Linked DNA regions of Pokkaliibacter sp. MBI-7. The protein of the gene in region 2 interacts with the protein of the main gene of each other region in a pairwise test. Links are inferred from orthologs where the notes say so. Each region holds a gene or a part of one and is shown on either strand. Other genes may lie near its edges.

What was found. The genes of interacting proteins can lie anywhere in the genome.
Region 1: the proteins of QCD60_RS25470 (region 2) and QCD60_RS07060 interact in binary tests that used the Escherichia coli proteins (3 or more experiments, as listed by UniProt). The link is inferred for Pokkaliibacter sp. MBI-7 from one-to-one orthologs.

What each region holds. Positions count from the first base shown.
Region 1 is NZ_JARVTG010000001.1:1,570,549-1,574,919, forward strand. What follows is about bases 1-2,875. They hold QCD60_RS07060 (ABC transporter permease), read left to right. Parts: upstream 1-793; coding sequence 794-1,957; downstream 1,958-2,875. Other genes in these bases: QCD60_RS07055 (ABC transporter substrate-binding protein), read left to right, coding at 1-706; QCD60_RS07065 (ABC transporter ATP-binding protein), read left to right, coding at 1,954-2,875. In the rest of the region: more of QCD60_RS07065, read left to right, coding at 2,876-2,895; QCD60_RS07070 (ABC transporter permease), read left to right, coding at 2,892-3,644; QCD60_RS07075 (AraC family transcriptional regulator), read right to left, coding at 3,645-4,371.
Region 2 is NZ_JARVTG010000002.1:1,269,882-1,277,346, forward strand. The notes cover bases 96-2,772. They hold QCD60_RS25470 (BolA family transcriptional regulator), read right to left. Parts: upstream 1,753-2,772; coding sequence 1,438-1,752; downstream 96-1,437. Other genes in these bases: QCD60_RS25455 (YecA family protein), read left to right, coding at 96-116; QCD60_RS25460 (glycine zipper 2TM domain-containing protein), read right to left, coding at 188-655; QCD60_RS25465 (DUF465 domain-containing protein), read right to left, coding at 1,107-1,337; QCD60_RS25475 (adenosylmethionine decarboxylase), read right to left, coding at 1,863-2,772. Outside these bases: more of QCD60_RS25455, read left to right, coding at 1-95; more of QCD60_RS25475, read right to left, coding at 2,773-2,795; QCD60_RS25480 (adenosine deaminase), read left to right, coding at 3,048-4,043; QCD60_RS25485 (succinylglutamate desuccinylase/aspartoacylase family protein), read left to right, coding at 4,158-5,222; QCD60_RS25490 (PQQ-dependent sugar dehydrogenase), read left to right, coding at 5,327-6,469; fabF (beta-ketoacyl-ACP synthase II), read right to left, coding at 6,565-7,465. UniProt on the Escherichia coli protein: Transcriptional regulator that plays an important role in general stress response. Has many effects on cell morphology, cell growth and cell division. Acts by regulating the transcription of many genes, including dacA (PBP-5), dacC (PBP-6), ampC and mreB.

The DNA of each region.
Region 1 (4,371 bases), on a different replicon or contig from region 2:
GGCCCTGATCAGTGGCGAAATCGATATCTACCCTGAATACACCGGCAACGGCGCCTTCTTCTACGACATGGCAGACGACCCGCTGTGGAAGGATGCCGATAAAGCCTACCAAACCGTCAAAGCCAAGGATCTGGAAGCCCATCAGCTGGTATGGCTGCAACCGGCGAATGCCAACAACACCTGGGCCATCAGTGTGCGCGGGGACCTGTCACGCAAGGAACAGCTGACCCGGCTAGACCAGCTGCAGGACTATCTGGCCAAAGGCGGTGACTTCAAACTGGCCGCCAGCAGTGAGTTCGTCGAATCCCCCAGTGCCCTGCCTGCCTTCCAGAACTCCTACGGCTTCAAGCTCAGCAGTGATCAGCTGGTGGTGCTGTCCGGCGGCAACACCGCAGCCACCCTGCGCGCAGCTTCGCTGCAGACCAATGGCGTCAATGCTGCCATGGCCTACGGCACCGATGGCGGTCTGAGCGCACTGGATATGGTGGTACTGGAGGACAGCAAGGGCGTGCAGCCGGTGTACCAGCCTGCGCCAGTGATCCGCAAGGAGGTGCTGGATGCCCATCCGCAGATTGCTGAGAAGCTCAATACAGTATTCAGCAAGCTCGATCTGACCACCCTGCAAAAACTCAACGCCGATGTAGCGGTGAATGGTCTGGACCCCAGACAGGTGGCGCAGGACTTTCTCACCAGTCAGGGGCTGTAAGAGCGTACTCACGCTCTCATTACAGTGACACGCTGATCCGCCCGGCCTGCCAAGACGACAGCCGGGCGGAGACAACAAGGAAACCCCATGACCTACAACCGCGTCATCCTGACGATGACAGGGCTGGCTCTGGCAGCAGCGCTGCTGCTGAACTTCGTTACCTTCCAACCCAACCGCATTGCTCCCGGCCAGGATATCAGCCTGCTGACGGCAGCAGGGTTGCCGGCCACGCTATTGCTGATGGCACTGCTGGGGCTGATGGCCATGCTGAGCTGGCGGCCGTCACGCAACCGTTACCTCACCCTGCTGCTGCTGACCACTCTGACCCTGATCGGTTTACCGCTGGCCGTCGCCAGCTATGCCCATCAGCATCTGCCAGCCGACATGCCCTATGCCCGGGTGGGTCTGGGTAATGGCTTCTGGTGCATGGGGGTGTTTCTGGCACTGCTGGTGGTCGAGGCCAGCCAGCGACTGGCCCGGCAGTATCGGCTGGTCGGCATGCCATGGCTGGTCATCGTCATGACCACGGTCGGTCTCTGGGCACTGTGTGCCAGCGGCGCGCTGGATCGCCTGTCGCTGCTGCAGGAATACCGCCAGCGTCATGCCCAGTTCGCGGTGGAATTGCAGACACACCTGCAGCTGGCGGGGGCTGCGGTACTGATTGCCCTGCTGTGCGGCATCGCGCTGGCGATTGCCGCTCAGGCCTCCGTGCGCCTGCGACAGCCGCTGTTTCAGCTGCTCAATCTGCTGCAGACCATTCCCAGTCTGGCCTTGTTCGGCCTGCTGATGGTGCCGCTCAGTTATCTGGCCGCCCACTCCCCCCTGCTGCAGGCCCTGAATGTGCGCGGCATTGGCTGGGCACCGGCGCTGATCGCTCTGGTGGGCTACAGCCTGCTGCCCATCACCCGCAATACCTTTGTCGCCCTGCAGGAAGTTCCGGCGCAGGTGCTGGATGCCGCCCGTGGTATGGGTATGGCGCCCATGCAGATCTTTCTGGCCGTGCGCCTGCCGCTGGCCCTGCCGGTCATTATCGAAGGTATCCGGATCACCCTGATTCAGGCGATCGGCCTCACTTCGGTGGCCGCCCTGATCGGGGCCGGCGGGCTCGGCACCTTTATTTTTCAGGGGCTGGGACAGGCCGCCATGGATCTGGTGCTGCTGGGTGCCATCCCCACCATCGTACTGGCGTTGCTGGCTGACGTTCTGCTGGGTCTGCTGACCCGCCTTTGCCATCGGGAGCCAACGCCATGATCGAACTGGATCAGGTCAGTAAACACTACGGCGACAGCATCGCAGTCAACGCGCTGTCGCTGACCATTCAGGCGGGGGACTTCTGTGTCTTTATCGGCACCTCAGGCTGTGGCAAATCCACCACCCTGCGCATGATCAACCGGCTGATCGAACCGAGCCATGGCCAAATCCGCATTGACGGCGAAGACATCGCCGGGCTGCGGCCGGAGCTGCTGCGCCGGCGTATCGGTTATGCCATCCAGAGTATCGGTCTGTTCCCCCACTGGACGGTGGCACGTAATATCGCCGTTGTTCCGCAGCTGCTGGGCTGGGAGCCACAGCGCATCCGCCAGCGGGTCCACCAGCTGCTGGAGCTGCTGCACCTCGACCCGGCCCAGTTCGCTGACAAACTGCCGGCCCAGCTGTCTGGCGGGCAGGCCCAGCGGGTGGGGGTAGCGCGGGCGCTGGCGGCCGACCCCAACATCCTGCTGATGGACGAACCCTTTGGCGCGCTGGATCCCATCACCCGTGACAGCCTGCAGGCAGAGATGCTGCGGATTCAGGCCGAACTGCACAAAACCATCGTTTTTGTCACCCATGACATCGACGAGGCGCTGAAGCTCGGCAACCGCATCGTGGTGATGGATCAGGGCCGGATCATCCAGAACGCCAGTCCACAACAGCTGGTACAACATCCCGCCAATGACTTTGTCACCAACCTGATCGGCCAGCAGGACCGGGGCCTCAAGGCCGCCGCCTGCACCACCGTGGCGGAGCTGCTGCAGCCGACGCAAATGCTCCTGCACACCGATCAGCCACGACTGCGCGGCAGCGACAGCCTCAAACTGGCCGTGTCGCAGATGCTGTGGCACAAGGTGGACTGCCTGCCCGTCTGCGATGACAGCGGGCAGGTAATCGGCGAGCTGAACATGCAGCGCATTCTGGAGCAGCAGCCATGACCACTGCCAGCACACGTCAGTGGCCGGTCGCCCTGCTGCTCAGCGTCAGCCTGCTGTTACTGGTGACGCTGAGCCTGCCGCACTGGCAGGGGCTGTTTCACTGGCTGCAACCGGACAGTAAACAGGTGATCTACAACCGTGACGGCTTTTTCACCCTGCTGGGCAGCCACCTCCTGCTGGTGCTGAGTTCCGGGCTGGCAGCCAGCCTGACCGGCATCGGTCTGGGGTTATGGGTGACCCGTGACAGTGGCCGCGACTTCCTTCCACTGGTCAGCACCCTGGCCTCCGTTGGCCAGACCTTCCCGCCGGTCGCGGTGCTGGCACTGGCGGTACCGGCGCTGGGGTTCGGCTTCAAGCCAGCCTTCTTCAGCCTGCTGCTGTACGGCCTGCTGCCGGTGGTGCGCAACACCATTGCAGGGATTCAGGGCATCGCCCCCGCGGTACAGGAAGCGGCACAGGCCATGGGCATGACGCCATGGCAACAACTGTGGCAGGTGGAGCTACCGATGGCGGCCAGTGTGATTCTGGCCGGCGTGCGGACCTCGCTGATCATCAATGTTGCCACCGCCACCATTGGCTCGACCATTGGTGCCCGGACGCTGGGCGACCCGATCATCGCCGGGCTGATCAACTTCAATCTGGCGTACGTGGTGCAGGGTGCGTTACTGGTGGGGCTGCTGGCCATCAGCCTCGACAGCCTGTTCGACTATCTTGGCCGGCGGCTGTACAGCGCGGCTGCGCGCCCCTGATCAGAGCTGCTGCAGGGTCTCGAGAAAGCGCTGACGGTAAGCCGTCGGGGTGACTTTCTGGCGCTGAATAAACTGACGGTTGAAGTTGGACAGGTTGTTGAAGCCGACTTCAAAACAGATATTCGAGACCGGCATGTCGGTGCTGTGCAGCAACTCCGCGGCACGATTGATACGCAGGGTATTGAGGTAGCGCACGAAGCTGTTGCCGGTGTTCTGTTTGAAAAAGCGGGAAAACACGCTGTCGCTCATGCCTACCAGCGAGGCGACCTCGGCCATGGCAATGTCGCGGCTAAAGTTCTCGAACAGAAAGTGCATGATGCGGTTGACCTTGGGCGAGCTGTCAAGATTAAAGCTCGGCGTATAATGCTCACTGGCCAGCAGGCGGGCATCATCGGCCTGCTGCAAAATTTCCAGAATCTCCAGCAGCCGGCGGATCAGCCCGGCGCCGCTGGCCTGCTCCATCTCCTGCAGCAGGGCGGTCACCCGGGCCGACGTCTTCAGGCCAAACTCAATGCCACGGCGCGACTGCGCCAGCAGTGATCGCACCTCACGTAACTCGGGGAAGATATCGATACTGCGTTTGAGCAGATCAGGATGAAACTGGATCAGCAGATCACGCTGGGGATAGTCCTTGTCCCCGTCGCTGTAACTGATCCAGTTATGCGGCAGACCCGGCCCGGTGAGAATCAGATTGCCGGGCTGAAAGGTGCCAATATAGTCACCGACA
Region 2 (7,465 bases):
TCCGTAAGAACAAACAACTGACCGAACAGTTCTGCAGCGAAATCCCTGACATCCTCACAGACATCTATCTGCTGTTCCGTGCACCGGCCGAAGGCGGCCAGGGTAAGCGTCACTGAGCGCTAACGCACCAACCAAAAAGCGAGGCATCTGCCTCGCTTTTTGGTATACCAGCCCCGCAGGGCATTAATCAGATACGAGTCGCGCGGGCAGAACCGTCCTGACCGGTCAGCACCTGCACACGATCACCCACGTTAAGAGGAGCATTCGGATCCACTTCCTGAACGATGGCGATAGACTGGCCATTGTCCATACGGATGGTCATATTGATACCTTGCGCAGTGGTTGCCTGCTTCTCGATCGCTGAACCCGCAATTGCACCACCAACCGCACCGATAACAGTGGCAAGGCCCTGACCACGACCGCCGCCGATAGCGCTACCCGCAATACCACCGACTACCGCACCGGGAACAGCACCCAGACCGGACTGATTGCCTTCGATTTTCACAAACCGCATGTTAGTGATCGTGCCATACTGCACATTCTGTACCTGGCGCGCCTCATTACGGCTGTAGGTATCACCGGTCAACGTTGAAGCGCAACCAGACATGATCAGCGTGGAAGCCACGAGTGCGCTAGCAATAAAAATCTTTCCCATAACACGTATCCCTTGGTTGACAGCATTTAAGCCGACAGAAAAATCAGGCTGACCTTCCACCGCCCTGCTCCCCCCTTGCCTCACTATTGTCTTGGAGTCAGGTAAATCAGATAAGGGACGGATTCACTTCGCATTTCCTACAGACACGTCACATCTGTACTGAAGGGCACGCAGATTCTAGCAGGATATAACCGCCAGTTTTGAACAGCTTGTTTCAGCATAGTGAATTTATAAGCACTATTTACAGCCACGCAAGCTCGGCACAGTTTCAATCAGCGCAGAAATTTTCAGGGCAAGGTAAATAGCCCAGAAAGTATTTACGTAGCCGTACCGGATAGAGGGTAGCACGTAAAAGACAGAGGTTTTCTGACAGGGAGAGGTAAAGCTGGAAAGGGATAGTTCTTGAGGTATACACAGAGAGCACCGACTCAGGTGCTCTCTGGCGTTTGCCTTAGGCAGTGAGCATTGCGTACAGCTCGTCTTTCAGGCGCAGGCGTTTCAGCTTGAACTCCTCTTCAGTTGCAGTCGCAACCGGAGTCACCTCACCTTCCATATTGCCAACCTGACGGTTCACTTCGTGGTACTCATCGAATAACCGCAGGAAATGGGCATCCGATGTTTTCAGCTCATGGATCTTTTCGCGCAGTTCGGGGAACTCATGTACCAGGTCGTGCTGTTGCATGTTATGACTCCTGAGGTCGTATCATTGTTCGACCTCCATTATCCTCAGCCGTGCAGTTAACGAATTGACACCCGTCAAGACCTTGTCATAAGTACCTGAATCAACTTGCTTTACTACCACCACGACAGGTGGGCGATGCAGGACTGACCTGCCCTTTTTCCTGCCACTCCTGCTCGGTATACAAATGCAACGCCAGAGCATGGATAGGATTCTGCATAAGTTCAGCGACACTACGATAGACTGCCTGATGCCGGGCAACGGCACGCATCCCGTCAAATCGGGCACTGACCAGAGTCACTTTGAAGTGAGACTCAGTGGCTGGGCCACTATGCATATGGCTTTCATTGTCGATAGTCAGAAACTGGGGAGCGAACTCCTCAGTCAACAGAGACTCGAGTTTACTGGCTACACTCATGGAGAGACTCCCATAGGCAGAAAGCCCCCGAGACTCACAAGAAGCTCAGGAGCCTAGCTTGAACTAATGCCTTATTAATTGTGATGTACCGCGACCATATTCAACAGGTACTAGATGATACGCTCGGCTACGGCAGGTTCCGTTACCACTTCCAGAAAATGACGGAATGTCATCTGATAACCACAGGCCAAAGACTGTTCATAGTGACTGATACACACCACCTGATCAGGTACAGTCAACGCTGGCGTTATATCAAAGCTGATGACGTCATAGCTCTTGGGCTGGAAAATGGCCAGTATGCGATCAAACAGCTCTGCATGTTCATGCTCAACATCCAGATTGGTCTCAAAACTGACATAGGAGCTGCGCTCCTGTGGCGTGATGTGAAAGGTCGCATAGTAGCCATCCTTGATGGCATTCAGCGAGTAGCCGTAGGGCTCAAACACGAAGTCATCAATGGTAAAGCCGGGCAATAACTCAGACAGCTGTAAACGTGAACGAATACCCTCAGCGGTTTGCCCTTCCGACCGCAGATAATCGGCAACAGGACCACTGATGTGATACATCAGCAACTCAGCGGTGAAATCGTCAGCTTCTGGCTCAAAATGATTATTCAGATGGTAAACATAGTTGTGATGGGCATCGAGATGACCAAGCCGATACGCTGTACCGGAAATAAACTGCTCCAGCGCCTCGATATCATCCTCGACACAGGTCTTCTGCAAGTGTGACTGGTATTCATTCTTACGCTGAAAAACCACCATGGTCACGTTATCGCGCCCATAGGATTCAAGGAATTTGGTAATGGCATTCACCAGAGTAGTGGTGCCACAGGTCAGCATCAGGAATCGATCTTCCCATACAAAGAGGCTGGATTCAGACAACAGATACGCATCGCAAACCTCGTTTGAAAGCGTGGACAAAATGGTTGCCTGTGACTCCGCGACAATCACCTCCCAAAAGGGCTTGCCCAGATCACGCAGAGAGCGTCCCCCTGCTTTAACGACCACTTCAACCTTCTTTTCAGACCCTTCAAAAAACAATTTTCGTCACCTCCCACCCGTTCAGGGAACTATAAAACCCATGTTTCGCTTTAAATCGCGCATTATAGCCACCATCCACCGGAGATTAACAGGAAGTCATGGGCGAAATTATGACGGCTCTGCGACGGGAGTATGACAGCCATAAAAACCGCGTGGCGCGTTTTGTATTACTTGTTACCATGGCACAACAGCTGCATAAGCATCGATGTAGACTGTTGATATTCTTCGATTTCCCTATGACGGAGCTCAGCTATGGAGACCTTTATTCACGCCCTTCCCAAAGTGGAACTGCATTTGCATATCGAAGGATCACTGGAGCCCGAACTGCTATTCGCACTGGCTGAGCGCAATCAGATTCCACTGCCCTATGCAGATGTCGAGTCTCTGCGCGCCGCTTATCAATTCACCAATCTGCAGTCGTTTCTCGACATCTATTATCAGGGCGCCAATGTCCTGATCAGGGAACAGGATTTTTACGATCTGACCTGGGCCTACCTGCAGAAATGTCATCAGCAAAATGTTGTTCACACCGAGATCTTTTTTGACCCTCAAACCCACACGGATCGGGGCATTCCTTTCGCTGATGTGATTGGCGGCATCAGCCGGGCACTGGCCGATGGCGAATCCAAACTGGGTATCACCAGCGCACTGATACTGAGCTTTCTGCGCCATCTGAGTGAAGAGGCCGCTTTTGCCACGCTTGAACAGGCGCTTCCCTACCGGGATCTGTTTGTGGGTATTGGTCTGGATTCATCGGAGAAAGGTAATCCTCCTGAGAAGTTCTCCCGCGTTTTCGCCAGGGTGCGTGAACTAGGCTTCAAAGTCGTCGCTCACGCTGGCGAAGAAGGCCCAGCCGAGTACATCTGGACAGCACTGAAAGACCTGCAGGTAGCTCGCATTGATCACGGTGTACGCTGTGTAGATGATCCTGCGTTAGTTGAGCACCTGCGTCAGACCCGTGTGCCGCTGACGGTCTGCCCATTGTCCAACACCAAACTGTGCGTGTTCAGCGAGATGAGTGAACACAACATTGGCAAGTTACTGGACCAGGGTCTGTGCGTAACCGTTAACTCCGATGACCCGGCCTATTTTGGCGGTTATATGGAAGAGAACTATCTCGCCATCCAATCCGCTCTCGGCTTAACCAAACCGCAGCTGGTGCAGCTGGCTCGCAATGGCATAGAGGCGTCCTTTATGACGGAGCAACGCAAACAAGCCCTAATGGCACAAGTGGACAGCCTGCTGTAAGCAGGCTTCTTTCAGCATGGACTGACCGCGTCACAGCGGTACTGACCAGCACGTTGCACTGATGTGCCCTCAACCCACGACCACGTATGAGGGTCTTCAACGCCAGGAGGCGACATGGCAACGCATTCTTCGACCGACAGGCAGAGCATCCTGACCATAGGGGGTCAGCAGGTCAGACCCGGCACTCGCAGCAGTATTGCGCTGCCTGTGGCAAGGCTCTACACCCGCGAAGAAATTGCTATGCCCATTCAGGTAGTACACGGCCGCAGGACAGGGCCGTGTCTGTTTGTCAGCGCAGCCATTCATGGCGATGAACTGAACGGTGTGGAGATCATTCGCCGTCTGCTGAAACAACCTGCACTGAACAACATTGCTGGCACTCTCATCGCGATTCCCATCGTCAATGTCCATGGCCTGGTTAACCGCTCGCGTTACCTTCCCGACCGGCGCGACCTGAATCGCAGCTTTCCGGGAAGCGAAAAGAGCTCTCTGGCAGGTCGTCTGGCCAACCTCTTTCTCAGTGAAATTGTCAGCCACTGCACTCATGGTATCGACCTCCATACCGGCGCCCGGTATCGCTCCAACCTGCCGCAAATTCGCGCTGATCTGGATGACGCCCAGACACTGCACCTCGCCAATGCCTTTGGCGTCCCTATCATGCTCAATGCCAATGTGCGCGATGGTTCACTGCGCCATGCGGCATCAGAGCTGGGTGTCCCCGTACTGCTCTATGAAGGGGGCGAGGCACTGCGTTTTGATGAAATTGCCATACGTGCCGGAGTACGGGGCATTCTCAATGTGATGCGCGCACTGAAGATGATCAGAGGCAAGATGGTCACACCCCGCGTCCCCCCGCTGATAGCCAAAAACACCAGCTGGGTTCGGGCGGCAGACAGTGGCATCTTTCGTGCGCTGGTACCACTCGGTAAGGAAGTTCGCAAAGGTGATGTATTGGGGGTGATATCCAGCCCCTACGGTGAAGATGAGCATGAAATTCGCAGTCATCGCTCCGGGGTCATCATAGGCCGCTGTCATCTGCCACTGGTGCATGAAGGGGAAGCCCTGTTCAACCTGGCTATCCTGCCGGGGGGTGAGTCGGAGGAGACTGGTGAAGCCATTTCGATTTTCCATCAGGATATTCAGGACGATCCCTTCTTCGACGAAGAGATATACAGCTAGCCCTCTGCACCACCTCACGATCAGTTGATATCGGAGACATTTCTCCCAAGAACTCTAGTTGCCATGACTCATTGATTCATCGTCATTGACCAGAGAGAAAGGGAATGATCAGAAAGCCGACCGTTTTGATGGCGTTATTACGCCACCCTATGACTGCAGGCATCGTCCTCACTGCCGCTTTACTGCTATTGCTGTCCTGCAAGGCAATGGCCAGCACCTCGTTCTCCCAGCAGGTTCTGCTGGAAAGGCTCAACCAACCCTGGTCTTTGGCCTTTCTGTCTGAGCAGGAAGTGCTGATTACCGAGAAAGGCGGCGCCTTACTGCGAGTCAACCTGCAAACCCGTCAGCGTCAGCACATCAGCGGACTGCCCACAAGTACGGTGCATGGTCAGGGTGGGTTGCTGGATGTCGCGCTGCACCCTGACTTCAATACAAACCACTGGCTCTATCTCACTTACACCCGACAGGTTGGCAGGCAGTTCACTACGGCACTGGCCAGAGGTCGTCTGAGTGGCAATACCCTCACCGATGTCAAAGAACTGTTGATCAGCAAAGCTGCATCGGACACCGGCCACCATTTCGGCTCCCGGCTGGCGTTCGATAAACATGGCTACCTCTATATGAGCGTGGGCGAACGCGGCGACAGGCACAATGCACAGATGCTGACTAACCACGCGGGCAAGATACTACGCCTGCGCGACGATGGTAGCGTACCTCCTGACAACCCGCTTGCTGGCCTGACAGATGCTCTACCGGAAATTTACTCCTATGGACATCGCAACCCACAGGGGCTGGCTTATGACCCCAAAACGGATCGCATGTGGTCCCATGAGCATGGCCCACGAGGCGGTGACGAAGTCAATCTGCTGGTCAAAGGCGCCAACTACGGCTGGCCTCTGGTGACTTTCGGACGCGAATATTCCGGCCTGAGCATTACCAGCGAAACCACCCGGCCCGGCATCGAGCCTCCACGCTGGGTATGGGTGCCGTCGATTGCCCCTTCGGGTCTGGCGGTTTATCGCGGCAAGGCCTTTCCTGACTGGCAAGGCGACCTGCTGCTCGGCGGTCTGGCCGGGCAACTGCTGGTCCAACTGGAGATGAATGAAGATCAGGTGATTCAGGAAGATCGCTATCAGCAGCAAAACCTGCATCAACGAGTGCGAGATGTACGTGTCGGGCCTGACGGATTGATCTATCTGCTGACCGATGGTGCCAATGCGCAGCTTATACGTCTTTCACCTTTATAAGACCTGCCGTGTGTAGGCGCGCGGACACAATCTGAGACCATCGCTGATTCTGGCTGGAGTCAGCGATGGTGAAGTGGTGTTTACCGAGAACAGACTTACACGTCTTTGAGGCGACGGAACACCAATGACGCATTGGTACCACCGAAGCCAAATGAGTTGGACAGTGCCAGATCAATCGAGCGTTCACGGCCCTCGTTAGGTGTGACATCCAGCTCACAATCAGGGTCGAGGTTATCGATATTGATGCTCGGGGGTACGAAATTATCCTGCATCGCCATCACCGTCAGCACTGCCTCAATCGCCCCAGCCGCTCCCAGCATGTGACCCGTCATGGATTTGGTCGCGCTGACAGATATCTTGCTGGCATGGTCTTGCAGCACCGTCTGAATGGCGCGCAGCTCATTGATGTCGCCCACCGGCGTCGAGGTCGCATGAGCATTGATGTAGTCCAGCTGATCTGGCGTCGCGCCAGCATCCTTGATAGCCAGTCGAATTGAGCGGGCAGGCCCTTCCACAGTAGGCGCACTGATATGGTGAGCATCAGAGCTGACGCCATACCCCGCCAGCTCACAATAGATACGCGCACCACGTGCCTGCGCGAACTCCAGCTCTTCCAGAATCAGGATGGCGGCACCCTCTGAAAATACAAAACCGTCGCGATCTCGATCATAGGGACGGCTGGCTTTTTCCGGTGCATCATTGCGGGTACTCAGCGCTTTCATGGCAGCAAAGCCACCCATACACAGCTTGGTCAATGCGCCTTCCGATCCGCCGACAATCATCGCCTTGGCATCACCGCGCTCAATATGGCGGAAAGCATCGCCGATGGCGTGGCTTGAAGAAGCACAGGCCGACAGAGTCACCGCATTGTAATTGCGCGTACCGAAGGTAAGAGAGACATAGCCTGCCGCCATATTGGGCAGAATCATCGGTACAAAGAAAGGTGAAATTCGCCCTGGCCCCTTCTCTTCCATCAGTAGCACATTTTTTTCCAGA